Regions from separate parts of the Paenibacillus sp. FSL H8-0282 genome, predicted to be linked through region 2. Evidence: predicted binding sites of a transcription regulator. Region 2 holds the regulator's gene; the other holds the start of a gene.
What was found. Region 2 encodes LexA, which represses DNA repair genes until DNA is damaged. Its sites were predicted from a motif close to CGAACATATGTTCG; they were not measured.
Positions count from the first base shown of each region.

Region 1: a site for LexA is predicted at 9,285-9,298, ahead of NST94_RS22310 (ImmA/IrrE family metallo-endopeptidase). Genes of this name have one in related genera too.

Region 1 is NZ_CP150146.1:5,130,569-5,146,699, reverse strand. It holds gene NST94_RS22370 (extracellular solute-binding protein) at 1-1,360, shown strand, start outside; gene NST94_RS22365 (hypothetical protein) at 1,473-1,637, shown strand; tRNA gene NST94_RS22360 (tRNA-Met) at 1,720-1,796, shown strand; tRNA gene NST94_RS22355 (tRNA-Ile) at 1,841-1,914, shown strand; gene NST94_RS22350 (sialidase family protein) at 2,354-3,490, opposite strand; gene NST94_RS22345 (hypothetical protein) at 3,606-3,971, opposite strand; gene NST94_RS22340 (hypothetical protein) at 4,478-4,981, shown strand; gene NST94_RS22335 (hypothetical protein) at 5,707-6,696, opposite strand; gene NST94_RS22330 (sigma-70 family RNA polymerase sigma factor) at 6,693-7,187, opposite strand; partial or broken gene NST94_RS22325 (phosphomethylpyrimidine synthase ThiC) at 7,521-7,658, opposite strand; gene NST94_RS22320 (DUF3139 domain-containing protein) at 7,755-8,090, opposite strand; gene NST94_RS22315 (hypothetical protein) at 8,456-8,617, opposite strand; gene NST94_RS22310 (ImmA/IrrE family metallo-endopeptidase) at 8,684-9,235, opposite strand; gene NST94_RS22305 (YjfB family protein) at 9,399-9,575, opposite strand; gene NST94_RS22300 (hypothetical protein) at 9,725-9,874, shown strand; gene NST94_RS22295 (NucA/NucB deoxyribonuclease domain-containing protein) at 9,956-10,393, opposite strand; gene NST94_RS22290 (cytidine deaminase) at 10,494-10,910, shown strand; gene NST94_RS22285 (glycosyl hydrolase) at 11,080-12,555, shown strand; gene NST94_RS22280 (PH domain-containing protein) at 12,628-13,116, opposite strand; gene NST94_RS22275 (hypothetical protein) at 13,234-13,794, shown strand; gene NST94_RS22270 (YolD-like family protein) at 14,009-14,344, shown strand; gene NST94_RS22265 (hypothetical protein) at 14,341-14,505, opposite strand; gene NST94_RS22260 (M15 family metallopeptidase) at 14,623-15,309, shown strand; gene NST94_RS22255 (WGxxGxxG-CTERM domain-containing protein) at 15,385-15,861, shown strand; tRNA gene NST94_RS22250 (tRNA-Leu) at 16,021-16,106, shown strand.
Region 2 is NZ_CP150146.1:3,839,784-3,855,914, forward strand. It holds gene NST94_RS16520 (SAM-dependent methyltransferase) at 1-988, opposite strand, end outside; gene NST94_RS16525 (ATP-binding cassette domain-containing protein) at 1,036-1,818, opposite strand; gene NST94_RS16530 (thioredoxin family protein) at 1,818-2,141, opposite strand; gene NST94_RS16535 (cyclic-phosphate processing receiver domain-containing protein) at 2,138-2,482, opposite strand; gene NST94_RS16540 (deoxyribonuclease IV) at 2,479-3,342, opposite strand; gene NST94_RS16545 (DNA-formamidopyrimidine glycosylase family protein) at 3,332-4,147, opposite strand; gene NST94_RS16550 (TIGR01457 family HAD-type hydrolase) at 4,193-4,981, opposite strand; gene rnz (ribonuclease Z) at 5,275-6,213, opposite strand; gene metH (methionine synthase) at 6,357-9,794, opposite strand; gene NST94_RS16565 (FixH family protein) at 9,914-10,339, opposite strand; gene NST94_RS16570 (HAD-IA family hydrolase) at 10,602-11,387, opposite strand; gene NST94_RS16575 (hypothetical protein) at 11,422-11,943, opposite strand; gene NST94_RS16580 (DUF896 domain-containing protein) at 11,993-12,202, opposite strand; gene NST94_RS16585 (LysM peptidoglycan-binding domain-containing protein) at 12,312-12,725, opposite strand; gene lexA (transcriptional repressor LexA) at 12,977-13,603, shown strand; gene NST94_RS16595 (L,D-transpeptidase) at 13,782-14,120, shown strand; gene NST94_RS16600 (hypothetical protein) at 14,271-14,651, shown strand; gene NST94_RS16605 (hypothetical protein) at 14,874-15,452, shown strand; gene NST94_RS16610 (MBL fold metallo-hydrolase) at 15,558-16,131, opposite strand, start outside.

The sequences.
Region 1 (16,131 bases), 1.3 Mb from region 2:
TACAGAACAGCGCGTGTTACGTATTGGCAGCCTCTGGTCTGGAGAGGACGATTCTTCTTTTCGTCAGCAGTTTACAGATATGTATGAATTGCAGCATCCTGAAATCAAACTTGAGATTATTCCAGCCATCAATATGAATGAGCTTCGTTTTGACAGCACCTATCCAGAGGTTAACCCAGATAATCTGGAGAATATCCGAGATATTATGGGCGGTGCAGAGCCAGTTGATGTAATCGTCGGTGATAGTACATTGGTGAAGAGTTTGGTGGAACATAATCTGGTGCAACCGCTGGAGCCGCTTATCGCACGAGATCAATATGATTTAAGCAATATGGCGCCTACGATGCTAAGTGGAGTTCGTGAGCTGGGTGGAGGAAGTCTTTACGCGTTAGCGCCGACTTTTATGTCGAGTGCGTTATATTTTAACAAAGGTATTTTTGATGCTGCTGGTGTAGGTTATCCGACAGATGGGATGACTTGGGATGAAGTGTTCGCGCTGGCCGAAAAGGTGACCAAGAAATCGACAAATAAAGATAAGCGTATATATGGCTTTTCGATGAACCGTTATATGAGCGATCCTTTCTGGGATATGCAGACCTATGTCTCACCGCTGGAGCTTGCTATGTATGACAACAAGGGACATAAGATGGAGGTAAACCAAACACAGTGGAGTCAAGCTTGGACGACCTACAGCCAATTGGTGAAAAAGCAAATTACACCTGGGTTAAACGGTATGGATTTTATAGAAACAGAACGGAGTACCTATAGTCCTGTCCAAGGGGATCTCTTCCTTACCGGAAAAGCTGCAATGGTAATTGGAGAATACGATTATCTTAATGAGCTTGCAGGTGTGAGCCGCAATGCAGCAAAAATTAAAAATTATAATCCTGTCGATTGGGGTTTCGTTACCGTACCTACTTTTAAGGAGAAACCAGGAGTGGCTGTAGGTACTTGGGTAGGTAATATGATGGCTATCAACACTATGGCTGCTAATAAGGAAGATGCGTGGGATTTGATCAAATTCGTCAACAGTAATGAAGTAGCTAAAATTAAAGCCCATACCCGCGGGGAACTAACTTCCCGTAAGGATTACATTACCACGAAAGTACCTTCAGTAAATCTGGAGTCCTTCTATACGCTTAAACCATTACCAGCCAATGATCCTTTGATGAACGTCCTACAAACACAGAAGCCTGGAATTAGCCGTATTAACGATGTTGGGCGTCAACTGTTCACAGAAGTTTATCAGGGCAAGAGAACGGTCGAGAGTGCACTTAAAGCTTGGGAGAAGCAAGGGAATACGATGCTGGGTACGCTCGAAAAAGATCCCACATATTATTTTGACTCCATAGGGGATTGAGTTTTGGAATATGTAGAAGCCACCGGATTTCCGGTGGCTTATTTTGTGGAACTTGGGCATGATAAGTTCAGAGCAGCGTAAGATTAATTTGCGAAAAGGAGAAGAGGGCATCATGAATTGGATATACTTCGCGAAACTGTTCAGAACGAGATTTCAAGCAGGCTGTTTGGCAAAAAGACTGGAGCAAGATGGCTGGATTTATGGCTATCATGACCCAAGTTTTGTGGAGATTTATCGATCCCGCAAAGGAAGATATGGGGTTAGATTTTTGCCTTGAGAACTTTTACAAATTCATCCTTGACGTAGACCCATTTTGTACTGTATATTATTTATTGTCGCTGTTTGAATATTATTTCTGACGCGGGGTGGAGCAGCCCGGTAGCTCGTCGGGCTCATAACCCGAAGGTCGCAGGTTCAAATCCTGCCCCCGCAACCAATTTTATTACAACAGCAATTGTACATTCGGATATTTTTAGATCCGGGCCCTTAGCTCAGTTGGTTAGAGCGGTCGGCTCATAACCGATTGGTCGGGGGTTCGAGTCCCTCAGGGCCCACTTATCAAAAACCCTTACCTTGTAAGGGTTTTTTGCTGTCTATAGGCTCCTTGTAAGTAGAAGTGGAAGAGTTGGAAAAGCGACAAAATAGAAAATGATCACATTTTGGTCACGGCGTTGTTAGATCCACTGGTTTTATCATAGATCATCTGGAAAACGGTAAAAAGTATGTATTCTGTGGAACTGCCCTACTCTTGTAGAGGAAAGGGGACAGTCATGACATATAGACTATTAAGTAGCAAGCACCATACGCCGTAGATTTTGATTGAATTAAAAGCATGTCCAATACGCTGAAATTGATGATTTCTTTGAAAAGGTTAATGCTGAATTTTGATAAGAAGCAATAGAGGATGCCGCATATTCGCTCGGCATCCTTTATTGCAAGTAGATATACTAACTTAACAGCCTTTTAATTTATCATCAGAAGTTGATTAATAGCTTATTGATTATCACCAAACCAGATGTTCTCTGTACCGGTCCGCGTGTCTGTCCATACGCTCACTAGACGGCCTGTTTGAGGGACGATGGCATTACCGATGTAGTCCCCAATTAGGGGGATGCCGGTGACGTCAAAGGAAGTTGTTGTTATCCGGGTGTTTGTATACGTCATACCGCCATCTCTAGATGTTGCTAGATAAACATCAAGGTTGAGGGGGTTGACTCGATTAGTGTAATAGGTAACGAATATTGCACCATCCGCAGGGGATACGGTGATGGCTGGGAAAAAGTTTTGGGAGCCCACAGGACTACCTGTAATGGATATTGGTGCCCCCCAATCCACACCAAAATTAGTGGAGATAGCAAGAAAAATATCAGAATAACCTTCTCGAAAATCTTGCCATACAGCATAGACATTCCCTCGCGTCGTCGGTGCATTAGAAATATCTGCTGCGAGGGAAGGGTATGTCAGACATCTAAATGTATATCCCGGCAATGGATCTGGTGGGACTACAACGCTGGCGACCATGGTTTCAGGAGTAAAAGTGACCCCACCGTCTGAGGATGTGCGAATTTTAAGATCAGTATTACCGGGAGGCTGATTGATCCATCCCACGATAACAATCCCATTTAATGTAATTGCTATACCGGGGAATTCTTCGAATTCTTCGACCGAAGACAGCAGGGAGGGACTGGAATAGGTACTACCGTTATCTAGGGAACGATTGAAGAATATCGTATTTCCCGGTATGAATTGTGTGTTGTAATCATGCGTATAACCAGTATATACATTTCCAAAAAAAGGACTTGATCCAGCTTTGTCGGTGACAACGACCACCTGATCATCATTTACAAACTGCCCAAACCCTTGATTCACGATGACTGGCGGTCCGAATGAAGAGGCATTGTCGGCAGATGTATAGGAGACGATCGACCCGCTGAGACCGTCTGAATCGAAGGCGTGGGCTAATACTACGAAAGTGGTCGGGAAAATATAATCAATATGTGGTGCTTCGATGCCTGCAAATCCTGTCGGTAACGGCAATAACGTTGTTGTCCAAGTGGCACCTGCGTCAATAGATTTGTATAAACCTATATTAGGAGGGCCTAATCGAAGATCTACAGCTACGGCAACCATAACTGAAGGATTAAGCCAATTTACCGCGATGGTGGGCTCAAACTGAACGCTTGCGCTCGGTGAAAGTTGAATATTAACCATGCAAAGCTCCTTTCGTCATAGAGTTTTTTGGTACTTACGGGTTCAGCTGAGCTATGAAAGTAAGTTCGGATTGCAGCACTCTTTGATGGGGGATGACGTTTCCTGACGAATCCGTTCCGAACACCGTGATAATCGTGTCTGCCGGTGCGTTTCCAGTTACGAGAAATTGGACTTCATAAGCTGAATTGCCTGCGATATTAAAACTGAGAAACTGGCTGGTGTTAGCATTAACATTTAATGAGTTGGAGTAGACTAAACCTTTACTAACCAAGGTATTCCATACGTAAACGTGATAGACTACGTTAGATGAAAAACTAAGGTTGTCATTATCGATATTAATGACCACGTTGGATGCTGGGGTAGTCCCTGTGTTCGTAATAATGCCTGTTGTTGTTGCCATGAGCTTCACCTCTTTATTAGTTTGCTATATATATATGAATTGAGATTCATTGTGTTTGGACAAGGGAATCAGAAAAATCGCGGAAATGATACTGAGGGGTCTTATTAGGTGGGGAAATACATATAAAATTTCAGCATGATCTGAAGGTAACTTGATTATAAGTTGAACAGCAATAGACGATTTTTACGTGCTACTATGAGGGTGTAGAAAACAGGTTAGAGTCGCACGACCGAAGCAATGGCGATTTACCGGGGCGTAACTCTTGGATGGGATTTCGGGATTTGGTGTCTTACGTTTGGAATGAAAAAGCCGCTGAACGTGGAGTAACTATTCGCTATCCGCAGGAGAATTTTAAGAATTTTGAATAGAAGGTCTGACATTCATTTTAAATAAATGTTATAATTATAATATCAGTGTGTAGAGATATTGGTCTTTTTTATTGGGCCAAAAATATATGTCTCATGATACGTCTGCCATCTGAAATATTATTCACGGAGATGACAAACATGCATGGAGACACAAGACTGCCCAGAAACGGAAAAGAAGGTATATTATTTTTACTCATTATTTCAATCATTTCAGTTAACACTATTGCCCCTATTATTGTGGGGTTGGAACGCGGCTTCAGTAAGGAAGTGTATATAGATACACTAAAGGTTATTCCGTTTATGTGGATGATCGTAGTTTTATCCGTTAGATTAGTTGCAGGTCCGATTGTCGGGAAAGTGATGCCGAAATTCATGGGACAAACCGATGGATTTAATGCAAGGATTCTGTTGAATACTTTATTAAATGTCACAGTGTTATCTATTTTACTATCAATTATCGGCACATGGGTTGGGACAAAACAAATAAGCCTGGATCCACTTAAAAACTTTCTTCACATCTGGCCGAGAAACTTTGGAATAGCATTTTGGATTGAACTGTTGGTTGCGCAGCCGATAGCAAGATTTGCAATGAAAACATTACACGCAAGACAGGATCGAAAATCGGAAAGTGTAAATGCGTAACTAGCTAGAATTTTGTAGACGAATAAGAAAAAAAGGAGCGTCCATGGTGGGCGTTCCTTTTTTGTAGCAATCGGAAGTACCGAGAGGGACCCCTGTGTTCCTTTGAAATTTGATTCGATAACAATTACGTGAACGAGGCTGCTCCTATCGGACACAGCTGACCCTTAAAGCGGTTTTTTTCCACATTTGCAATTCTAACGGACTCCATAGTCGCTAATGGCATAAAAAGTACCGCATTTGAGCCTCTTTCTGGGCATTAGCGTCCATGGAGTCCGAAACCATGCTCTTAAGGCTGAAAATCAGCAAATAGCGACATCTGGGTCCGATAGCTCGAGGTGGAGAAGGTTAGTTCGTTAGCTCGTTAGTGCCGTGCTCCTCACAGATTTAGTTGCAGAATTTACAGCGAGAATCGTCCTTTAAAGTAATAACAGTAGTCTCACCTCTACAACCAGCATATCTAGTATGCGAGTTCATAAACCATACAGTAAAGCACAAAACGGCACTGCTCCAAACCATGAAATGGTTTTGAAGCAGTGCCGTTTTTGTTAGCAGCCAGCTAAATTGTCCAATGGAGAGCAGGGCGACCGAAACGAGGTACTCAATTACTTCCGATCGCAGTCCTAGTCGCAGTCCCGATCGCAGTCCCGATCGCAGTCCCAGTCGCAGTCCCGATCGCAGTCCTGACCGCCGTCCCAACCGCCGTCCCTGGGTTTCCACCAACATCCTTAAAGTTTCATACTGTCCCACAGCTGCTGGAATGCCCCGGATTCGACCTCGAAGAATGCCGGTGCTTGACCGTAGCGTACAAGTCCTTGACCGAACAGCGTCAGCTCTACTCGGGCGTTGTCTTCCAGCTGCAAATAGATGATCTTACGGTCTTCGCTGTCGTAGATGCCTTGCTCGATCAGCGGCTCTGCTGCCAGCGGTTTAGCAGCTTGGAGGGCTGTCAGGAAGCCATCAAGCGCCTCGCCATTGGCAAGTGGCGCCTGCTGCTGGAGGCCGTTGTTCCAGCTGTTGAAGCTTTCCCATTGTGCAGAAGTAACTCGGCCTTCAAGATTCAGCTTGCCGAACAGGTCGGCGCCGCTGTTTATGGTGATGCCGTTGGTGTGCTCATACAGTTCGGCGAATACCTCGCCGTTGATTTCCGAATAGGACATAATCAGAAAGCTGGAGTCATAGCCCTTCACGGAATAGAGATCCGTTTCGCCGATGTTCGAGGCTAACTCAATATATTCGTCGCTACCGCTCCATTCGTTGATGCCGCCTGTAGTGCGTCCCAACTTATCACCGCGCAGAGCAGCAGCATCGGCAGCGTCAATGCGAGTCGCTGACTGTGTATAAATATTATTTTTATACACGACCAAGGCGATCATATCTGCCTTCACGCCAGACTCCTTATCTGGCAGTTTCAGCTTGGGAATGACAATGCTGCCGGATGTAGCTGTGCCTGAATTGCCAGCATTGCTTGCTCCCGGAGTTACCTGGGCAACCTGCCCTGGGGAGCTCTGACTGTTCAACTGCTGCCATATACTAGGCCCAGCCAGACCGATTCCTGCGGCGAGCACGACACTTGCTGCGATATAAACGGTTTTGCGCGGACGCTTCCGCTCCTGCCGCTGCTCTATTTTATTGAACAATTCTTTTTTCATCTCTTCACCTGGTTTCATCGAATCCACCGCTTTCTTATATGTTGTTCGAAACTGATCTTCCTTCACTGTGGTTCCGCTCCTTCCAGCTCCAGTTTTAACAGTTGCCGTCCCCGCTGAAGTCTCATCTTCACGGCAGACTGACTAATCTGCAGAATCTTGCTGATCTCCTGGATGGGATAGTCCTCGTAATAATAAAGATGGATTACGGTTTTATACTTCATGGGCATCGCCATAACTAACTGCAGCAGAGCCCAATCCTCGGGGCTGTCTGCCGCAATTGGCTCAGCGCTCTCCAGCTTAACCTCGCGCTTGCGCCAGCCTCTGCCCAGTAGTGTTTTACAATGGTTGGTGATTACCCGGATCAGCCATGCCTTCTGATGTTCGGCATCTTTGAACTCCGGCGCTTTTTCTATTAGCTTGATGAAGGTATCCTGAGTGGCTTCTTCGGCATCTTGCCGGCTGCCTAGATGGACCAAAGCGATCCGGAACAGCATATCTGCGTAGATTTCGTAACTCTTCATCACATGATTTCCCGGCCGGGTCATGGATCGCTGCATGATACTGTGCCCCCCCCCTTTACCTATAACACCATTTAGGACGGCATTAGGTCACATTTTGTTCCTGAGAAAATTCCTTTGTGTTTGAGCGTAAAGAATACCTATTCATAAATTATCTCCAGAGGCTTACGGACTCAGAAGTCGTTATTTGCATATTTATAGGCTTTTGAGCAGGTTCGCGGACTCCAGTGACGCTATTCCTTAAAAAGGAGGTCTTATATGGTGTTTTTCATGCCAATAAAGGCTATGGGGTCCGCTACACTTTGAAATGGAGGGTTATACCGCGCATAAGATCAACTGTGTCCGATAGCTGCTAAGAACCACGCCAATGTTATCTGTAGTCAGTGGATCTAATGTATAAAAAGGGGCTTCGTTACAAGTTTCAAGTTGCTTATCCATACTCTCTTTAATCAAGTGCATCGGCACATGTCCTGAACCCTCTACCATCACCTGTCTACGCAAACGATGTTTACCTATTTAGAGCAGGGAAGATCAAAAAAACACGGTTGCCCAAGCAGCCAAGTGCTGACTGCTGGACAAACGCGTCTTTTTTATAGGGCAACTCCTTCACGGGAGATTCTCCTCGATATGTTTATATGTATAGCTAGGATCATTACCTTTAACAGGAGCCCTGCTGTATTGAAAGATCCTTCCATTTTCTTTTCGATAAAAGTATCTTGCGTAGGGTTCGTCTGCAAAAATCACCGTGGTACTTACGAGGGGAGCTTTGGCAATCTGGGTGTATACTTTATCAAAATCTTCTTTCTTATAATTTCTCGTCTCTACTAGATAATGAATGACTTCTCTGTTCATATGATTTTGGAAGTAGTGGAAGGCTAAGGATGTTATTCCATAGATTAAAAGGATTAGAACGATGAAGATTAGTTTTGTTTTTTTCTTCATTAATTCCCTCCATATAAATAATTTGTATATAGTATAAGATAATATACTGAGACTGGTATGTCATTCATAGATATATGACGCAGGAGGAAGAGAAAATACTGGAGCTGGAGCAGCAAATTAAGATGCTGGAGGACCAGGCAAGTCCGAGGCTGCCGGGGGTGAAAATCTTATAGTTTTAAAATATGGGGTTTTGTCGGTGTATTTGTTATTCTAATTCTTATTGGTGTGATACAGTTTGTATTTGCATAACAGATTATACAAAAAGGCAGCAAATAACGATAGTAATCCAGGCGTAAGCGAACGAAGAATTGCCGGGACATACTATATTTGCTGCCTTTTAACTTATGAAGAATAATGATTCTCTTTTAGTCCTCTTTGGGTTCTTGCAATAAAATGGAGAAGGTCCCCGTTTCGTGATCCACCTCAATCGTCTCAATGCCCACGAAATCCGGGATTTCGGGGTGTACTGCATCTACATTATAATCCGGATGAGTCAGTAATAATTCAATTACTTTAATGGCTTCCATGTCGTTCCCCCTCACGAGAAATTCCACCATAAATGAATATGCAGAGCACTATTGCAACTAAGCTTATTATCTCCGTGATCCGTTGCGAATATGTGTCAGTCGTTCTTCGTTTCTTCCCATCACGGCCAATAATTGCCCTTGGAACACACGTCTTTGGATCTGATCAATCCGCTGTAAGGCCAGCTCGGCAGGAACTTGAAATTCTGCTGCGAGATAGGAGATGGCATCCTCCCGTTGCTCAGGCAATGTCATGCGGGAGATCATGGAGTAAGGCATCGCCGCATACAAGATAAAACGCTCGGATTCATCCTCCTGTGCCCGCGTGAAATGCTCTGGCATCAAGGTCTGATTATCACTGCCATGGCGAAGGAGGTGACACAGTTCATGAAGAAACTCTAGCCGTTGAAGATTGGCTGGAAGGCGGTTGTCGATAAACAGGCTGTACATCCCTGCAGACGCTTCAATGCTCTTGCTTCTCACATCCAAATAATGAACCCAGATATTAAGCCGCTCTGCAATATACGATATTGAAATTTGTGAGGGCTGATGAAGATTTAATCGCTTGTATAAATCCTCCGTCCATTTCTCAAGCACAGTCATTTGATAATATGATTTCATGTTCTCCAACTTATTCACCTCGTTTAAAATCACTAATAAATCACTAATGGGATCGTATGTTCGCATAAATACGCAAAAGAAAAGCCCGAAGGGCTATGTAGAGTAAAAAAATGCTAAGGATACACAGGAACATTCGTTCTCATGTATCCTTAGCATAAAGCAATTACACACTAATATCAAGTGTTTTTCCCAAATTAGGAGCAACGCTTTTGCCCAGCATTTCCACCATGGTTTGGCTCTGGGTTTCAGCCTGATTCTTGGCAATATTCATGACCTGTATCCCAACATTTTGAGCTAAGGATGCTTGGCTCATTGCCATTGATAATGCAGCTATATCCATATTGCACCTCCTTTGTGTATATCCTGTTTATCGACTGTCCACCTTCAATTCATTAGGTGATTGGCATTTGTTTGCCAATTCGCCCAAACGGCTTATCTCCTTTTTACATATCTTGTGCTGTAGTCATTAATCATTAGGAGGAATTGAAAATGGGAATGGAACATGGTTGTGGTTGTAACGTAGGTCCGGTAGTAAGTCCAGCATCAGTAGGTCCGGTGTGTAGTCCTTGGACTTCAACAGGAGCAATTCTGGTACTTTTCATCTTGCTGGTTATCATCACTAAAGCTTGCTTATTCTAAGTTAGCTGATGTGCAGTGTAGCCCCATCTGGCGAATGCCAGGTGGGGCTATTCTGTTGCCTGGGGCTGGTCAGACAGACCGTTATTTAAACATAAATTCTACCCGCGTTCCGTCTGCATAATCCTCCAGCTGATTGCCAACCCAGCTTCCTGCCCCGCGGTTATCGCTTGGCGTTATGTATTCAATGTCGGCACCAATGCCGCCTTCCTTACACATAGCCATTGGCCATTCATCCCGGTCATACCCCTTTTTAGTGGGAATCCCTTTTAAGGACTCTTTACGGTTCTCTTCAGCCTGCTCTCGGTTAATCGTACATGTGGCGGATTCACCTTTCGCAATGGCATCCTGAATATGTTTGGCGGTCTCAGGATAGCGGTCTGATGGGAAGGTTAGCTGAACAACACTCGAATCGGATGGAGACGAGGGGTCTGTAGGCTCTCCGTTTTGTTCAAACCAGTAACTAGCCAAAGCAAGTAATACAACAATGATGAGACTGGAGATCCATTTTTTTACTTTCAATTCTGCTCCTCCTTTTTTGGCACTTAAAATAGTATATCTTATATCATAATTCAGTGCGATTTAATATAATTAGGTAAAATAAAGGAGGACGGAACTGGATATGGAGTACATAATTACCATTGAGGATCAGACGCTTATTGCGGCTGCCGAAGATATAATTACCAGGCGTTATGAATGGGGACGGCACCATGTGGGTGCAGCGCTTCGTACTAAAACAGGAGAGATTTTTACAGCGGTACATGTGGAAGCCAGCATGGGGAGGATTACAGTCTGTGCAGAAGCGATGGTGATTGGCAAAGCGATATCTGAAGGTTATAAGGAATTTGATACGATTGTTGCGGTAAGGCATTCTGACCCAGACAGCGAGGAAAAAGAGATTAAAGTAGTCTCTCCCTGCGGCATGTGCCGAGAGTTAATTGCGGATTACGGAATAGACTGCAAGATAATTGTATCGGAGGATGACCGATTAGCTAAATATGAAATCACTGAACTATTGCCTTTAAGGTACACAAGATAAGAAATAATGAGGAGCCGCGGAGCTCCTTTTTTTGTTGAGCCGTGAATTTATTCAGCAGTTCCTTATATCGTCCCAACTTATTTTACAACTTCATGTCCATTCGCTGAGTTCATGTCATTATTGTCCCCATACTATAACTTAAAAAGATTTAAAAGGATGGTGAGAATAGATGGAGCAGCGGATTATTCGTCAGATGGTTGATTCAGCATCAAGGTTCGTGGGCGATGTGCAGTGGCAGATGGCTTTTCGCAGATTACAAATGGCTCCGGCGGATTCGGGGCTGTCGTCCTCGGCTCAGCTATTGCTGAATACCCTCTATTACTTGCAGGGAAAGGGTGTGATAAGCGGCCAACATGATTATTTGGAAAGTGCAGACGAGCTCATGGAGAAGCTTAAAAATAGCAGCGGGCAATATGCTGCGCTGCATGGCTACGAGCTGGGCGCAATCAATAATCAGTCACAGGCTCTAATTGACAATCAACGGAATTGGGTCGTCAGCAGTGCGATACGCTGGTCTAGGGCCGGCGGGATCGTAACGATGTGTTATCACGCTGCATTACCGGGGACAGCGCCAACTTGGGGGAATGTAAATACGAGCCTAAACAATGCTGATTTTGATAAATATATAACCCCAGGTACCACCCAGTATAATGCTCTGTTAGCTGATCTGGATAAGATAGCCCTGTCGCTGAAAAAGCTTAATGACGCAGGGGTTCCTGTACTTTGGCGGCCGTATCATGAAATGAATGGTGGATGGTTTTGGTGGGGGCAAAAGAGCAATTACGCTGCATTGTGGAGCCTTATGTTCGATCGTTTTACCAATTATCATAAGCTGCATAATTTATTGTGGGTTTGGAGTCCAAATGCAAAAAATCAGTGGTGTGATGAGCCGGCAGAATACTATCCGGGCAGTGATAAGGTAGATGTGCTGGCGCTCGACATTTATGACGCGGATTTCAAGATTAGTCATTATGATAATTTATGGGATCTGGGTCGTGGCAAGCTGATTGCGATTGGTGAGAATGGAGAGCTTCCGTCTGCTGAACTGTTGTCCAAAACACAGCCCAAATGGTCTTATCAGCTGACCTGGGGGAAACTCCTCTATGAGAAGAATACCGATGCTGTGATAAAAGCTTTTATGAACGATAAAATGGTATTCACACGAGAGGAGTATGCTGCTGAGGCCGCCGCTTTCGCTGCTATCGGGGATAGTGTGCTGGAGAGTGGACTCTGTGGCCAATATTACAATAACATGACGCTTAGCGGCACGCCTGCACTGTTGCGTACGGATGCCAATATTAACTTTTCATGGAGACAAGGTTCGCCTGATCCTGCCATTCGTGTAGATGCGTTCTCTGTGCGGTGGAGTGGGAAGCTGACGGCTGCTTTTAGCGAGGTGTATACCATTTATTCCTACTCTGATGATGGGATACGGGTATGGATTGATGGCGGGCTAGTCATTGATAGTTGGGTGAATCAGAGCGGCCAGGAACGAAAAGGCAGCATAAACCTGATTGCAGGTAAGCCGTATGAAATAAAGGTGGAGTATTATGAGAATGCGGGCGACGCCCGGGTTGTTTTGCAGTGGGAGAGTCCGAGCCAGATCAAGGGGGTTATCCCAGCGGGGGCATTTTATCTTCCATAAAAAGAGTACTTCAAGTGTGCAAGCGCAAGCAAAAAGCCCCGGTTTTCCGGGGCCTTTTTACGTATGAACGTCTTAAATTTGCTCGCGGTAGCTAATGTTGTTGGCGATCTTCTCGTCACGAACGGCTTTGCGCAGAACATCTTTGACGGTTTGGGCATCATGGATTTTTCGAAAAAGAAGCTGAGGCGCTGAGGCATCATCAGAAAATACAGTTAATGATCCAATGCCAAGCATCCGGTCCATGATAGACTGTTTTACGGATAAATCGCGTACGCGCAGCAATTCGATTTCTTCAACATTTTTACCGATAAGTCCGGTCTTTACCATAATACGCTGACTTGTAATGGTATATGAAGTTGTGTTAAGTCCTACGATTCCTTTGAGTCGATCCGAGATGCCGGCAGGTTTGCCTTTCCAGAGGACAACTTCTTGAATGACATGATTATCTACTGCGGGTCGATGAGCGGTTACTGGAGCAGTACCGTCAAGGCTGGTTCCACATTCTCCACAAAATTTAGCGCCCTGCTTGTATTCCGCTCCACAGGTGGTGCAATAAGGCATAAATACTCTCCTTTCCTGATCACAATTAAAATAATTATAACATAACAGTCATTTTACATATATTTCATTTGCGCTTTACACAAACCGACATTATCCTGTTAAGTGGAGGGATAAATAATGAAAAAAGCTTTACTAATAGGAATGCTGATGATGACTGTCATCCTTAGCGCCTGCAGCAATAATTCAACTTCATCGGCACCTGCCACGGAGGAAGAAGTGCAGGAGACCGTGCAAAACTTCTACAATGAAATGTCTAAACTTGAAGAGTCAGGAAAAACTTCTTTAGCGGAGTTCAACGAAGCCATTGCTGGTTATTCAGCAGGAGAACTCACGGACAAGCAGTTGGAGAAGAAAATTAAGCAATTCCAGAGTACCGCAACTGATTTATCGAATCAAGCCGAGAAAGTAAAAATTTCCTCCAGCTTGCCTGAAGACATTCGGAAGTTGCTCGAAGAGTCTAAAGTTGCCTTTGAAAGTGCTTATTCTTTAAAAGAAGAGGCCTCTCAAGGTGCTGATTCCGCAAACGTTACGGCTGAGCAATTTAATGAATTGAATCAGAACGCTGATGTAGCGATGTTATTCGGTATTTCCAAGCTTAACGAGGCAAGAGAAGCAACAGGACTTATAGACTCCGAAGGTCAGGCTACCTCAGAGTCTGGGGACGTTGTTCAAGAATAAATCAAATCAGGCGCTGCGCAGTTTATCTGTCAGCGTCTTTTTGCTGCGAATTTTAGCTTGAATAGATATACATTAATATACATCTTTTGAATAAAGAGTGACCCTTAAAAAGGTATCTTTTTCCTGATTATTGATTAATATGCGAAGATGCGGATATAATACAAACATACGTTCGTGTTGAGAGGAATAGATATATAATTAAGGAGGGGTTACCATGGGCAAAAAGCTGGAGAAAAACGGGCTGTGGGAAAGCAGCCGCATGATGCTGCCGGAGCATAAGATACGAATTATAAGAGATGAACGGGAAACGCTGCGCCGCATCAAGCCTATTCTGGATGAGCAGAAGCTGGAGGAGATTGAATGTACACTGGCTTTGTCGTTGCGGAGTCATATACGAGTGACAGTTGTTCTTTTTGACCCTTTTGAAAATACGATGTTAAGTGGTTTTGTGACTTCCATTCACACCCACTCGCGTGAGTTTAAGCTGCAGTGGGCGGAGGAATGGAAGTGGATCGATGTGGATGATATTGTCGAGGTCTACATCGTTTAATGCTGAGAACCGTTGCCTTCGCTTTTCTCATAAGCGATTAAGGTAACGGTAGGATTACCGGTCAGATGTGCAATGGAAGCTTCAGCATTCCGAATAATTTCCAGTGCTTCTTCCTGTTCACTAAGGGCTGCAACTTTATAGCTATCGCTATGAATATCCATATGTCTCCCACCTTTCGTTAAATATTTTGTCCTTTTTTGTGGAAATCATCCTAAAGGGGACAGGGGTGCAGGCAAATAGGGCAGCGGCATCATTGAATATACCAAAGGGGTGATTCTATGCTGACTTTGGAGCAATTGAGGGAAAAATCCGCGGCGCGTCTGGTCGGGCTTCATCCTGTCTTGGCGGCAGGTGCGAATGTTTTGATTCAGCAAAGCCATGCGAGAGGAGTCCCTATCGTTATTACTCAGGGTCTACGGACCATTGCTGAGCAAAATGCTTTGTATGCGCAGGGTAGAAGCAAACCAGGACCGATAGTTACCAACGCTAAAGGCGGTACCAGCTATCATAATTATGGTCTTGCGTTTGATTTTTCGCTTTTGCTGCCGAATGGCACTAGCCTTTCTTGGGATATCAATCGTGATGGTGATAAGGATAAGACAGCGGATTGGCAAGAGGTTGTACAGGAGGCTAAGCGGCTTGGTTTAGAATGGGGCGGGGACTGGACCTCTTTTAAAGATTATTCACATCTGCAAATGACTTTCGGTTTAACTATAGATCAACTTCGGGCAGGTAAACGTCCAACGACGGACCAAGCCAAGGAGGCTTTAAAAAAGATTACCGGAGGGGATGATCAGGTGAACAAAGACGTTACAGTGACCATTAACCTAAACGGCCGCAAGCTTACCGATGGCGTTCTCGATACCGGAACAACTTATGTACCCATACGTGCGCTGGCTGAGGCGCTTGGAGCAAAGGTTACTTATGATGCTGTGACAAAGACAGTTAATGTAGTAAAAGAGTAAATCCACCATGCATAGACAGTGCCGTCCAAGGGGAAATTATCAGTGATAACTAACCTTAAAGGGAGGCATAACACTGTGAACAAGCTGATAACAAGCCTTGCATGCGGTACTGTATTATCAATGAGTCTAATGGGAGCTAGCTATGCATCAAATGCCGTGGGATCAGCAGCATTGGGCGGTATCCCCGCCGCGAATACCGGGATGGATGGGACTGCGGAACACACTCGGATGATGAATACGGAAGGCAATTTAATGAACGGCACCACGGGAACAATGAATCAGCATGAGAGCATTATGAAAGATAAGATCCGCATCGATGATAATTACAGACCTAACAACTACAACACCAATAACTACAATGGCACCCGGAACAACTACAGAACCAACAGCACTGTCAACCCGGCAACCAACACCACACAGACCGGCAAATACCGTGCAACTAGTACAACAACGAATGCTGCAACTAACAAAGGATCTAATTGGGGCTGGCTCGGTCTGCTTGGACTTTTGGGTCTTGCCGGAATGAGAAGCAGAAGTGACGAGCGTAGATAATCCGCGTTTATAATAACCCGTATCGGTTCTGGCTGAACGGGTTATTTTTATTGTGAATAAATTTTTTTCGAAAAAGGATTGCGCGTTATCGATATTCATGATATTATATTTCTTGTCGCGTTATATGTGAACAACGTATGAAGCTTCAACACATAATATGCCGGGGTGGCGGAACAGGCAGACGCACAGGACTTAAAATCCTGCGGTACGTGAGTACCGTACGGGTTCGACCCCCGTCCTCGGCACTAGAAGAACAAGGGTTTCAGCTCA
Region 2 (16,131 bases):
CGTCACGATTATGAAACAGCTGCTTGGCCCGTTGAATCTGCATACGTTCGCCCTCAAACATTGCAATGATCTCTTTGATCATCGCTAGAGGTTTCTTATGCATCAGCTTTACGGTCACAATCGCTGTTCCGCCTGGGGACAGGCTGTGCAGCAGCCCGGTTACAAGCTTCGCCATCAGCTTAGGACTCCAGCTCATATCACATACAAGCAGATCAAATTCATTATCGCGGAATTTCACTTCTCCGGCATTTTTGCGCAGGATCTTCAGACCCGGGTAATTACGCAGCGATTCATGCATCAAAGCAGGGTCAACCGCTGTTACCTTCATTCCACGCTCCAGCAAGAAAGAAGTCCAGCCCCCTGGAGAGGCACCGATATCAAGCGCATTACGGAAGCTGTAAAAAGGAATAGCGAACTCCTTCTCCGCTTCCATCAGCTTGAACTTAGCACGTGAGATTTGTCCGTCTTCCTTGCGGAAACGGATTGCACCGCCATTCCAGCCGGACAGATTCTCTTCTGGTCTGGACACTCCTGCATATAAGGCATTCCCGTCTGCGTAGACAGAAATGACCCATGCCGGATCTTGTACTGTAAATTCTGCACCCAAGCTCTGCAATTGCTCCTGCAGCCATTCCCGAAGTTCGCCCGGACTTTCCTGCCAGAAGGAAGGATCCCCTTTACGAACATTTAGGGATACTTTCTCCCCCTCTAGCTCACTGCGGCGGCTTAAATACACAGCCAAACGCTGTAACGCATCCATGGTTCCTTCATCCTGAAACTGCACAGGCTGTATATGACGAAGGAAAATGGGCAGATTCTGTGTGAGCAATCGTGATACTTCCTCGGGTTCAGACTGCAAGGTGGCTAGAATGATTTCTCCCGGCAGCAGCAGCGTACTCTTCACTGCGCCGAACAAGCGCCGAAGCTCTTCCTGAGCATATGGCGCAAAGCCGTGATTAGCTGTACAAATATATCGGGAGTACACCATTTCTTCCGGAGCAGTGGTCTGCTCTTCGTTATCATGTCTTAATTCGTTCAAATCGTTTTGCCTCCAGGTCTAATTTTAATCCAGGGACGACCGCTATCCCATTCTACATCAACAGGAATATCATAGGTGGCCAAGATCATTTCTTTGGTTAATACTTCTTCTTTCGGTCCGGAACCAGCTAGCTTACCGTCGCGAATTAAAGCAACATGTGTAAAAAGCGGGACAATTTCTTCCACATGATGAGTTACATATACAACGGAGACATTACGTTGTCTCAGCTTGTCTACTTCAGCCAGCATTTTTTCTCTTTCGTACAGATCAAGACCTGCACAAGGCTCGTCCATAATCAGTAGTTTGGGGTCAGCCATAAGACATCTTGCCAGCATTGCTTTTTTTCGCTCTCCCTGTGACAAGGTTCCAAAAGGATGAAGTGCCATATTGCCCAGATTCATATCCTCTAGCAAGCGGATTGCCTTCTCCTTCACTTCGTGTGGAATGCTCTCGTAGAAACGCAAATAAGCGTAAGCTCCTGTAGCTACAACCTCCCACACCGGATCATTTAAAGACATTTTCTCCATTAAGGAAGGACCAATATAACCAATCTCTTTACGAACCTCGCGTAAATCACATTGACCATATTTATTCCCCAATACCTCAACAGTTCCTTTGCTAGGGAATAAATAACCTGTCATAATCTCCAAAATTGTTGTTTTGCCCGAACCATTTCGTCCCAAAATGACCCAGTTTTCGCCTTCCTTCACTTCTAACGATACATCGTCCAAGATTAGGCTTTCTTCTCTGCGCAGAGATAAATGTTGTAATGAAATGATCATGATATAACACTCCTTATGTATTCCAGAATCCGCTCAACTGAAACCATTGAATAATAAATATGCGGATTCTCTATCCGGTCAGCAGAAGCCACAAGTAGAGCAGGGACACTGGTAATACGGTATTGTTGGACCAGATTAGGCAACATGTTCACATTTCCGGCAACCATTTGGAGTTCAGCAGGCAATAGATGTGCCGCTACTTCCAACATGCGTTCTGTAGCCTTACAGGTACCACACAGCGGAGTATGCAAAAATACTACCAGCGGTTCTCCAGGTCTCGTGAGTATCTCCAGTAAATCCGCTTCATTCATTTCCTTCATTTCAGACCCGTCTCCCCAGCGATATCATAAAGCTTATCAGAACTTAGGGGACCATTAAACAAGATCATCCCCTCAGGTTTAGCCGCGTATAAGATTTCATACATTTCTTTTCTCCCTAAAACACTGGAGGTGTGTAGATAGATTTCACGGGGGTACAGTCCTTCCAGAACAATCCGTCTAGCCACTTCCCCACCAGAATAATCATCCGGTCCCATATCATAATCTAACGATAAAATACCAACCTCACACTCACGCAACATCAGAAGACATTCTTCTGTTGTCCTGGCTAAAGCAAATCCAAGCGGACCTTTACGGAGATCGTCCATATAGATATGAGTCACTTTCTAGCCCCCGCTTCAAACCAACTGCGAACAGTAGCTATTTCATTCCGATGACTGCCATCTGGACCCTTTTCAGTTTCCAAAACAACAGATTTTTTACGTAATGGATCAGAAGTTATTAAGCGCTTAAGACCCTCTTCGCCGATATAACCTTTTCCTATTCCAGCATGCCGGTCCCGTCTCGAATCAAAGGGAAACTTAGAATCATTTAGATGAACAGCTACAAGATGCGGCCAAAATCCAAGCTGGTTTCCTCGTTCAAGCAAGTCTTCCGTATGCTCAGGATTCCAAATTCCCGCCGCAAAAGCATGACAGGTATCCAGACAAAATCCAATCTTCTCGGGAAACTGGCTAAGCTCACGAACCTTCACCAATTCTTCAAGTGTAATCCCTTCGGTACCATGGTTGCCCGCTTGATTCTCGATTAGCAGCTTGGCGTTACCTTCCCATGACTCCAGCGTCTCATTCATACATTGTATAATATTTTGATAGCCTTGTAACGGCTCCATTCCAGCAAAATGTCCAAAATGAACAACAATGCCTAAGGAACCGCAGGCTTCAGCAATTTCCAGATCATTAAGTAGGGAGTCTACATACACCTTTCGCGGGGTAGCGTCATCCCTATTCGCAGCCATATTGATTGCATAAGGGGTGTGGGCGATAGAGGTGATCCCTTTTTCTTGGCAAAAGAGTGCACAATCCCTTGTATCTCGAATATCAACCGTCTTTAACTTCAGACTGCGCGGATTTTTCGGAAAATATTGAAAACTTGTTGCACCGCTCTCCCAAGCAAATCGGGCAGCTCTCCCATATCCACCACGAATGCTGACATGAGCCCCTATTTTGGGTTTAGGCTTCATGCTGACAGTCTGGGCAATAAAATACTTTGCGTCCAGACAGCTCTGTTTTGATAATCGTTCCCCCATCGCGTAGGCAAGGCTCACCCTCACGGTCATAGACTTTACATTGGTCATTATAAGAACCCGTAACCGTATCACCGGTCATAAAAGGCATTTCCATGTATCCGCCAATCTCTGTCGCATCAGTTAATACTTTTTGAATGCTTTGATACAGGCGGGAAATGGCTTCAGGTGATAAATTTTGTACTAAAACTGAAGGCAGAAGCCCTGCGTCAAAAGCAATCTCATCCGCATAACAATTTCCAATACCCGCCATTACATGCTGATTCACTAACAGACTTTTTAACGCACCACGCCGCCCTTTTAATATTCCTGCAAAACGTTCCGGCGTCATCCGTCGATCCAGCAGCTCAGGTCCAAGCTTACCCATCGTTGCTTCGCTTTCCTTCACGGATACTAAATGTAAGAACCCTAACCGCAGGCCCATAAAATAAAGGATCTGATCACCAAATGCGATTTCTACTTGCGTATTACGATCCGGCCGCTCTTCTTCTGAACCATAAAAAAGCAATCCACCCAGCATTAAATGTAATAGTAATCTTCGTCCATCATGGAGATGAAACAAAATGTACTTGGCGCGCCGCTCTACAAAAACAACACGCGCACCGATCAAGGCATTAATGAAAGCTTCTGTTTCCATGTTAATTGTTTTTTCTCTGTTCACAATTACATTAGTTATCGGAACATTTATAATACGCTGGCTAAGCAGCTGTCTATAATTCTCCATTTCCGGCAATTCTGGCATACTCATCGTCCCCTCTAAGTTGGTGAAGTAATAAGACCCTAGCTATTATACACCGAGAAACATTTTAAGTTCAGCTAAATCGGCACATATTTCATCGGGAGTGATCCCTGTGATGCTTTTATAGTGCTCCAGGTTCTCTGTAGTGGTTAAACCGGTAAGAACAAGGATTGTACGACAGCCCGCATTAACACCGGCAGCGATATCCGTACGCATATTATCCCCAACAACAGCAGCATGTTCAGGTTGAATGTTCAGAAGATCTGTCGCATATTTGATCAGGTGGGATTCAGGTTTACCGATCACTACTGGCTTCACTCCACTTGCAGCCTCAATTGCTGCACCAATCGTACCCGCACCCGGCATAACCCCATCATCTGATGGTAACATTAAATCTGGATTGGTGAGCACAAACTTTGCCCCGCTCAAAATCCAACGCGAAGCTTGAGCTAACGAAGCATAATTAAAAGAACGATCGATACCTTGCACCACATAATCAGGGGATTCTGTGACGATTTGGAGCCCTGCCTCAATGCAAGCCATACGCAGTCCCTCTTCTCCAAGTATCGCCACTGTAGCCCCAGGTGATTCCTCAGCTATGTAACGTGCGGCTGCCATAGAAGAGGTACATACCTCCTCAGCTTTCGCCTCAATTCCCATTCCACTTAAGTGGGCAGCAACGTTAGCTGCCGTACGCGATGAGTTATTAGTAACAAATAAAAAAGGGATATCCGCTTCACGAAGAGCTTTTATCAGCAGATCAGCACCGGGAATCATTTTATGCCCATGGTACAATGTACCATCTAGATCAATCAATAATCCTTCAATTTGTTCCATCACTAACCCCTCAGTTTCCACAATGAATTTAATTAATATAATAAATAAATAATAGTATTATCAAACTCGTAGCCTTTGCCCTGCTTGGATTTACAGAAAAACTCAATCCCTTTAGGTGGAAGATATCACCTACTGATTTTCGGCAATATGTCCAGCCATTCGTTCGTCTTTTACTCCGTGATTACTTTAAATCTAACACACTTCGTCGAATGAAATCGAACAACCGTCCCATCCAGCATTTTTTAGCATAGCACTGTCATTTCCTGCGCTTTCCCGGAAAATAATCATTCCCCCTATTGCCCATTTAGTCTGCGAGGTACCGGATATGCATTAAATTCCTCAGCTAATAATGTCTCTGGGAATAGGAGTTCAGCTTCCTCAAGCAAAGGAATTAACTCTTCATGCGAGCTGTAACGAGAACTGAAATGAGTCAGCAACAGCTGTCCTGCTTTGGCTTCTTTTGCTAACTCTGCAGCCTGACGGGCTGTACTATGATGATATTGATACGCCATGTCAGCCAGATCATGGGCGAAGGTTGCTTCATGAACGATAAGGTCTGCATTAAGAGAGAGTTCTAAGGCTCCCGAACAAGGTCTTGTATCTCCAAGGATAGTAACAATACGTCCTCGTTTGGGTTCCCTGACAACATCAGCAGCACAGATTCGCACACCTTCATCCGTAACAACATCTTCACCTTTTTTTAATTTCCCATAAATCGGTCCCGGTTTTAAACCATAACTCTTAAGCAATTCCGTATTGAGGCTTCCGGGACTATCCTTTTCCGTTACCCGGTAGCCATAGCTGTCAATCCGGTGCTCAAGTAATGCAGCCTCAACTTTAAAGCTATCATCCTCGAATATAATTCCTCCTGTATGCTCTACAATCTCAATCTTATAAGGAATTCGGGATTGGCTCACAGCTAAGGAGATCTCTAGGTATGCTTTTAATCCAGGGGGTCCGTACACCGTTAACGGCGCTGTCCCTCCCTGATAACCACGACTTGATAATAGACCTGGAAGACCAAATAGGTGATCACCATGCAAGTGGGTAATGAATAGTTTTTCCAGCTTTCCTAGCCGAATCGGTGAACGAAGAACCTGATGTTGTGTACCTTCCCCACAATCGAACATCCAAATACTGCGACGTTCTTCCAGCAGTCTTAATGTAACGGACGTTACATTGCGTTGTAGCGTTGGCACACCTGCATTAGTACCTAAAAAATATAAATCCATTCTTTTTCCTCCCTTCTGCTTATTGGCTCAACCATCTCTTTTCAATTCTAAACGACCTTCTTCCAGCAAAAAACCCCCCAGTTACGGGAGGTTCCGCTGAAAGGGATACAATCCCCTACAGACCAGGTATATAAATGAAAGAATTACAGCTTCTCTACATTAAAATACTGCGCTTCTGGATGGGCAAATACCATAGCCGAAACGGAAGCTTCTGGCTCCATCATAAAGCCTTCTGTAAGGTGAACACCGATATCCTCCGGAGATAACAACTTAAACAGTGGACCTTGATCTTCTAAATCCGGGCATGCAGGATAACCAAATGAAACACGGATTCCTTGGTATCTTGCCCCATGTCTTTGCTTCATCGTCATATCCGCCGGATCCGGGAAACCCCAAGTATCGCGCATCATATGATGGACGCGTTCCGCCAGTCCTTCTGCCACTTCAAGTGCAACCGACTGCAAGGCGTGTGAACGCAGATAATCTCCGCTTTCTTTCAGCTGAGTAGACAATTCACGTACACCGTGACCTGCTGTTACAACTAGGAATCCAACATAGTCCATAATACCACTGTCAACAGGTTTCAAAAAGTCCGCCAAGCACAGATGAGGCTCTACCCCTTGTCTCGGGAAAGTAAAGGTATGCAGGATCTCGGACGTATTCTGTGGATTATACACTATAATATCATTCCCTTGCGATTGTGCAGGGAAGAATTGATACATAGCATGTGGAGTAATGGTACCCTCTAGCATTGCTTGATGGAGAATATCGTCTACGGTACCCTTCAGTTCAACAGTCCGCTGATCTCCAGCAGCTAATTGGGCTTCTACAGAACCCCGTAACCCCAAATGATGACCCAGCAGCATTTGCATATTCACATAGGGGATAATATGCCCCAATGGATAGTTACGCAGTACGTGGCGTTCTAAATCCGGTGGAACAAATACAGGTGCATCTGGAGATATTTTGGAACGCACTGCTCTGGTTAGTTTCGGCAGTTCTTGCTTAGGCGCCACCGCAACCGCTGCTTCTGCCTCCACACGAATTTCCTCGGCAATCTTCTCCCGTTCTTCAGGGTTCATAAGCCGATTGGCAATATCCAGCCCGTCCATAGCGTCCTTAGCATACAATACTAGACCGTCATATTCTGGACGAATACGGGTCTTCGTAAATTTACGGGTCAAAGCTGCGCCGCCAACCATAATCGGAACATCGATACCTGCTGTACGTAAATCCTGAGCGGTGAGGACCATCTGCTGAGCAGATTTCACAAGCAACCCGGACAATCCTATCGCATCAGCTTTTTCTCGACGGAAGGCTTCGATAATGGTCTCTGGTGGTACTTTTATACCCAAATTAATGATCTGATAACCATTATTGGAGAGGATGATCTCCACTAGATTCTTACCAATATCATGTACGTCCCCTTTTACGGTTGCCAGCATAATTTTTCCTTTAACCGCTGTCTCATCCTTCTTCATAAACTGCTCTAGATGATTGACAGAAGCCTTCATCACTTCAGCGCTTTGCAGCACCTCAGCAACGATCAATTCATTATTATTAAATAACCGGCCGACCTCCGACATCCCTGCCATCAGCGGTCCATTGATGATCTCCAGCGGACCAGATTTAGTCAATGCTTCATTAAGGTCAGGAATGAGTCCTTCCTTCGTACCTTCAACCACATAGGAAGCTAAACGTTCTTCAAGTGACAGGTTGGAAATCTTCTCTTTTTTCTCTACTTTTTTACCACGGAAAGCAGCTACAAAAGCAGAAAGCGTCTCATCATTCGTATTATAAATCAGTTCCTCAGCAAGATGACGTTCTTCGGCAGGAATGGAAGCATACCGCTCCACTTTCTCTGTATTTACGATCGCATAATCCAACCCAGCTTTTGTACATTCATAAAGGAATACGGAGTTCAACACTTCACGTCCCGCTTCCGGCAATCCAAAGGAGACGTTGCTGATGCCCAAGATCGTATGAACACCTGGAAGTGCTTCCTTGATCAAACGAATGCCGTCAATCGTTTCTTTTGCTGAACCGATATATTGTTCATCTCCGGTTCCTACAGGGAACACCAATGTGTCAAAAATAAGATCTTCTCCTGCTAAACCGTACTTATTCACTAGCAAGTCATAAGAGCGTTTAGCCACTTCCAGTTTATCTGTGGCCTTAATGGCTTGTCCCGTCTCATCGATGGTACCCACAACAATAGCTGCACCATATTTATGAATGATCGGCGTCACCAGCTCGAATTTCTCTTCACCATCTTCAAGGTTAATGGAGTTAATTATCGCCTTACCTTGACAGTACTGTAAAGCTAAATCGATAACCTTAGGATCGGTAGTATCGATCATCAGGGGTACTTTAACCTTTTTCACAACCAGTTCTAAGAAAAGCTTAATATCTTCAATCTCATCACGGTCAGGGTCTTGTACACACACGTCAATAACCTGTGCCCCACTCTTCACCTGAGCACGGGCAATTTCTGAGGCTTCTTCATATTTACCTTCGACGATAAGACGTTTAAATTTACGAGAGCCAAGTACATTCGTACGTTCACCAACCATGTATGGGCGGTTGTCGTTCTCAATATAGATAGGCTCAATGCCTGAAAGTGCAGGCGGATGATTACCTGCCAGCGGGCGTGGAGGATATTCTGAAAGTGCTTCCTTCATCGCACGGATATGCTCTGGTGTCGTTCCACAGCAACCCCCTGCAATGTTCAGCCAGCCTTTTTCGGCAAAGGCTGCAATCTTGCGAGCTAAAGAATCTGGAGATTCATGATAATGTCCGTTCTCATCCGGCAATCCTGCGTTTGGATAACAGCTCACGGCTGCGGAGGAGATCTCCGAAAGCGAACGAATGTGATCCCGCATAAACTCAGGACCAGTCGCACAGTTGAGGCCCATAGAGATAGGCTTCAGATGTTCTAATGAGATATAAAATGCTTCAATATTCTGACCCGCCAATGTAGTACCCATTGGTTCAATTGTTCCTGAAATCATAACCGGCAATGTGATGCCAGTCTTTTCAAAAGCATTACGAATACCAATACTTCCAGCTTTAACGTTAAGTGTATCTTGAGAGGTCTCCAGCAGCAAAACATCTACTTTACCGTCGATCAATGCCACTGCTTGTTCCTCATAGCTATCAACTAACTCTTGGAAAGTAACGCCTCCAGTTACTGAGAGCGTTTTTGTTGTTGGACCCATAGCCCCCACGACGTATCGCGGACGGTCAGGTGTGTCATATTTGTCTACTGCTCTGCGAGCCAACTCTGCTGCCGCTAGATTGATCTCACGTGCCCGCTGAGGAATATCATATTCAGCTAGCACAACAGAGGTTGCACCAAATGTGTTAGTCTCAATGAGATCAGCCCCTGCTTCGAGGTACTGCTCATGAATCGTCTGAATGACTTCTGGACGTGTTAATACCAGCATTTCATTACAGCCGTCCAGCTCATCGCCTCCAAAATCTTCTCCAGTAAGAGGCACCTGTTGGATCATCGTGCCCATCGCGCCATCAAGGATCAAAATCCTTTGTTGTAAGCTTTCCTCAAGTGTATATTTAGCCAACTAATAGTCCCCCCAGTAAAACATTAGAGTAAGTTTAGCAGAATAAAGGAATTTCGAAAAGCCTTCCTTTCCACTCTGCTTTATCTGTTATTGCTCAGTAAGCGTTGCGAACCTTTGAATCATGGTTTCACAGACAGCTCTTTGCTAGGCATAGAGTGCTGTGTCCGGGCTGTCACATGTGAAGTGACATTATATTGTCCTTCCTTTTCAAGGGTCCCTTCTGCTTGATAGACTCCTTTACCAATTAGCTTTCCCTTAAGCTCTATTTTCTGTCCCTCATCATTTTTATTCACAATTTCGAACAGAACCTCTTTTGCATCATCTACTGCCTCGTTATCTTGGGTCACCACAGCTTCAAAGGTTACCTTTTGATTTACAACAACTTCTTCAGGACTCCATTGTAGTTCGACTTTGATAGGTTCCATAGACATGTTCATATTCATGTTATGTATTTCTGAATGCTTGGTTCCATTTGAAGAACATCCACCTAGTACTAGAAGTGTTGCACCTAATAATACAGCGACTAATTTCTTCGATCTCATCATTCGGAGCCCTCCCAATCATTATCGAATAATAAAAATCTACCAATTCATGTTATACATCTCCATCTATTATACACATTATTATTCGTTTTTCAGTATTTTGCATCAATTCCGCATTAGTCTTGTGACTTAAATCATTTACTTAAAAATCTAATGAAATCCTTATGTTAGTATGTGTGTACAGAAAAGCAGCGAGTTTCTTAGGATCTCAGAAACTCGCTGCTTTTATAAAGTCTTTATATTGGAGCTAATAGCTCTGTATATCTTACAAAGATTGAACTAGTGGAAGAAGTTCCTCAAGGTGATTGATTTCATGATCCGGATGAATATCAAGACTAGGTGCTCTACCTTTTCTATTGATCCAGACCGTGGTCAACCCTGCTGCCAGCCCCCCACGGATATCCGTTGTAAGCTTATCGCCGACCATAACTGCTTGCTCAGGAGTTACATCAAGAAGCTCTATAGCATGCAGGAAAATTTCCTTATCCGGTTTGCCTTTACCAAAGCTTCCGGAAATCACAATATGATCAAAGAAAGGAATTAACTCTGGCACACCATCTAGTTTCTCTTGTTGCAGTGCAGGACAGCCGTTCGTAAGTAGCAAAAGCTTCACTTGACCCCGTAACTGCTCCAGTACATGCATTGTTTCTTCATAGATGTATGGACGTTTTCTGCGCTCTGCTGCGAATTTAGTTGCCAAGGTCTCAGCTAGTGCTTCGTCTTCCACCCCTAACGCTGCAAGTCCGCGACGCCAAGACTCTTTACGATATACCGGTGCAAGCTGCTCCAATTGACGGAATTCTGGCTGTTCACCTGCCGTAAAGTTAGCCCAGAGTGCTTCATATGGATTAATTCCGATCATCTTTGTAAATGGGAACGTCTCATAAGATTCATACAAGCTACTTGCTTCCTTACGAACTGCAACTTCTAGTTCTTGTGGATCAATCGTATCCCCGGCGGCTTCACAAGCAGAACGAAATGCTTCTTCGACGCTCCGATCATCCCACAGCAATGTATCATCAAGGTCAAATAGTACAGCAGAAATTGGCATTACAGGTCTCCCTCTCCCTTTAACTGGTCTAGTTCTATTCGTGAACTACTTCAATGTTGTGAGCTTTAGCAAATGCTTCTAATCGTGTACTCATCGCATTAGTATCATAGCGATTCATAAGTTTTGTGAAAATCCATTTCGTACGTTTCCCTTTGTGCTTAATGACTACAGCTCCACGCGAAAGGGTGATTTTCTCAATATCTGCAGCTGGAAGCCCGCGTTCGCGATTGAATTTAATAGTGGACAGTCTTGCTTTTTCCACCTTCAAGTACGGACGACGGAAGAACAATAGCGCTGCCAGCAAATAGTACAGTACTACTCCTAGCCAATTAGCCAGCATGCCATTGCCTTTGGCCTGATCAATAGAACCAACTACCCAAAACATAGTGCCAAGTATCACTAACACTACCGGAAATGCAATGTTGCGACCTTTAAAGACTTCGGCATTCTGGGTAGGAGATTTAGAGGCATAAATCGTATCCTTGCCTTGTTTCTTTCTTTGCTTGTTGATTTGCTGTGTGTTGCGTTGAACCATTCTTTCCCAAGAACGGGCCATGTGCGTTCCCCCTAGTCATCCTGAAATATCTATGAAAAGGAACAGCGAGCTAATGTTTAAGCCCCTTGTTACCTTGTTCATGCTCATCGTTATCTACTACTTCAATAGTATTTAATTGTGCTCGGAAGTTATTGCGGATATTCCCCAGGTAAATTTCACGAAGCTTGGCGCGTTCCGCCACTTCCTCTTGATTAAGGCCTACGCTCTTCTGTTTGCGTGCCAATTCGTTAATTCGCGCGACCAACTCATCAATATTCAATACTTTCCCTCCCCCTATAAATTAATTCTAACTCTGCCATGAGAAAAAGAGCTTGTCAAGGTCTACTCCCTGCAAGCTCTACTAGTCATTCTATTATGTTCTCAGAAAATTAATAAATAGGTAAAGTAAGTATGTCTCCAGCGTTAATTTGACTACTCTTAATCCCACTTGAACGTTTAATTCCTTCTATATAAACAACTGTCTTCATATCAGCTGGTTTATTCTTAAGAGCAATACTCCATAGTGTATCTCCACGTTCAACCACAATCCGCTTCTCTTCCTTCATTATAGTCGTCGATCCTGCAAACACATTTCCCACTACTGTTAGGCCAGATAATACTAGCACGAAAATCAATATTAACTTAATAAAGAAATCTTGACGGAACAACGAAATCATCCCTCCAAGCAAACGTTCCGTTATCTCTTTCACCTTAGCGGAATTACGGGCAACGTCATTATGTCCTATAGATTCAACCACAGGGGCCTTGTCGTAGATGCTGCGGTATGTACTGTATTTTAGCATAATCATCATCCTCCAAACACTTGTTCTTACTTTCGAATTTATAATAACACGAACATGTGTTTTGTTCAATACTATTTCAGAACAATTGTTCTCTTTTTTTCGAGAGACTCAAGCGGTTCATTTTATTATCATTTGTCTACCATTTTTTAACTCTAGCAGATTAATATTTATAATAGTTAGAACTTATGTTTGTGCGAACGGTAGTTCTATGTTATAATTTTCCCAAACATTACTATATGGGGTTGATTCCAATGTCAAAGATTTCAAGTCGCCAGCTGGCGATCCTGGAATTTATACGAAGCGAAGTCCGCAGCAAGGGTTATCCACCTTCCGTCCGGGAAATTGGAGAAGCTGTTGGCCTTGCTTCCAGCTCCACAGTTCACGGTCATTTGGACCGGCTTGAGAAGAAGGGACTTATTCGTCGAGATCCAACGAAGCCACGTGCAATAGAATTACTAGGCCAAGAGGATTCAGAGAATGTTCACCAATTCGCGCAGACCATCTCACGGATTCCTGTTGTAGGTAAAGTTACCGCCGGGGTACCTATCACTGCTACAGAGAATATCGAAGACTACTTCCCACTTCCTACTCACTATGTAGGTGACAACAAAGTATTTATGCTGTCTGTCATGGGTGATAGTATGGTGGACGCAGGCATTATGAATGGTGACTATGTGATTGTTCGCCAACAACAAACAGCGGACAACGGAGATATCGTTGTAGCCATGACCGAAGAAGATGAAGCAACCGTTAAGACCTTTTACAAGGAACGTGATCATATACGGCTTCAGCCGGAGAATCCAGCTTATGAGCCGCTTCGCCTTAATCGCGTAACTATTCTCGGAAGAGTCATCGGATTGTTTCGAGATATCCACTAAGCATGCACTTCTAACATAAAAGGCTGTTCCGCATATGCGGAACAGCCTTTTTTCTACGTTTTTTTGCTTTTCCAACCACTTACGAACATTTGTTCCCAATGGCTAAAATGGCCATTTTCTATGAATATCCCTTTAGGCGTTCTACTCATATCCTAATTAGAAAGGAGTGTTGCGTATAATGCCCAACTACCGAATTATTGTGGATCTGACCCAACGAATGTTATATCTTCTGGACAATGATATTGTGATTAGAGGTTTCCCTGTCGGCATCGGTAAGATGTTAACCCAATCCCCAGTGGGTGAATTCACTATTATTAACAAACAACCCGACCCAGGGGGTCCCTTCGGTGTTTTTTGGATGGGACTGTCTAAACCACACTACGGAATTCATGGAAACAATGACCCTTCCTCCATTGGGAAAGAGGTGTCCCACGGCTGCATCCGGATGTACAACGAGGATGTGTTAGCACTCGCTGCTATTGTCCCTATAGGCACACGAGTAACGATAAGAAATTAAATTCGAATGGAGGCTCGGCAACCCCCAAATCACATTAAAAAATGGGGGTCATTACATAAGTAAGTATTTTTTCATTAGCATACTAGGAGTTTCGTGATTATATGTCGAATATTGTTAACAGGATTGCAAATTGAAAAGGATGTGTTTAGTTTGAATAATTCAAAAATTAGAACCCTCGTCGATTTTAAAGTCGATGCACTGGGTAAGCTGTCCGGTTTACTTTTAAATGATGAACAAGCTAGTGGAAAAAAAGTGAATTTGCTCACCTCTTTTGGCAGCATTCAGGGAATCGTCTCTCCAACCGTCTCCAACAAAGAGGATGTATTTGATTTAAAATCTTTGATGGATGATGTAATTGTAGACGAATACATATCTTATTTGGGAGCAGAACACCCTGATAAAAATTTCAGTTATAACTTTGTTGTCCTCAATGACGTTACTGTAAGACCTTATGCTAGTTATGGGACTCCGATCGAATACAAACAGCTGATTGTTTATACCGATCATATCACTGCCTTCAATTTTCTATAGGTTTACATAATCACCTTAAAAAGCACTCTTGCAGCAACCCCAAATTTTGCATCATTTGCAGAATCGGAAGGTTTCTCTGGGTGCTTTTTTTGGGTTAATCGTGAAGCCGATCCTATAATTCCACGAATTTCCCTTTTAAAAGATACTAGTGGAGATCATTCAGGCATATCTTTCAATAAGCAACAATTTGAGTCTAATGAGATAACTAGGAGGTGTGATTATATGCTGATTATCCTGATGTACTTATTTGCTATTTTAGGAGTTGTTTTAATTCTAAGTGCCGCCATTATAAAATTGAAAACGCTATCTGCTTCATCTGAAATTTCTAAGCTAGTTAATGCGACCTCATCTTTTAACATCAGCTTCACCAAAACATTCATTCCCCCCAATCAATCTCACTTGATCGCACTTAACGAGCCTAATAAAAAATTGGCAATCGGTACCAAAAATCCGAAGAGTAACAAAAAAGCAGTAGCAAAGCTATACTCTTTTGATAATGTAATGGGATCCGAGATTGTGGTTAACGCACTTACCCTTTCAAAAGTATCCAAAAGACATCAAAACAGCAAAACTACTGCAACAAGTGCAGATATTAACGTCCTTAAGGAAGCTGATGAAGAAGCTAATGTGATTGAAGAGCTTACGCTTAAAATATATATGAACAGCAAAGAAACGCCTGTGTATTGTATCTCCTTCTTGCCGGGTTTATTGCCTATTCGACAATCCGACAACCAGTACAAGGAAGCTTACTCCCAAGTACAACAATTGCATGCACTGTTCAGGTCAATCGTATCTGAATAATTAAGTTGTTTTTTGCGCAATAAGATGTGTGAATTATTTTTCGCAAAAACCTTTGATGTAGACACCATATCGCCATACCCCCATTTGTTTTCGACATAAAAAAATCTAAAATTGCACACTAAACCCATCAAACTGGTGAATGCCCGTACCATGTGCCACTACCTTTTGCTCACGTAACTCACGAACCGCCTTTTTGACCTCTTGTAAAATAGATGGATCTAAACCCAGTGTATTATGAGAACCGAATACTTGGGTAACTCCTGGAATTTCCGTAATCTTTTCTAAGGATGCCACTAAATCAACCGGACTAGTCGAAGGGTAAAAGGCATAGATTGGCGTAACGTCATACAATAAATCACCTGTAAACAGATATCCGTTGGCATGATCAAAAAGGCTGATATGACCTGGCGAATGACCTGGTGTGTGGTATATTTCTATTTTACGCCCGCCTATGTCGAGCACATCCCCTTCTTGTAAAAGAGCTGTTGGTTTCCCTTGAAAAGGTATGTAGGTGTTAGGATCAAAGGTTTCAGGAACAGGAAGTGTGATGTCCCGGCTCATATCTTTTCGAATCTGGGCAAGGGACAAGCCTTTTATTCCGTTAATCAGCCAATCCTCATCCGCTTTATGAACATAGATTGTCTCGAATTGCCCATGACTGCCAATATGATCTGCATGC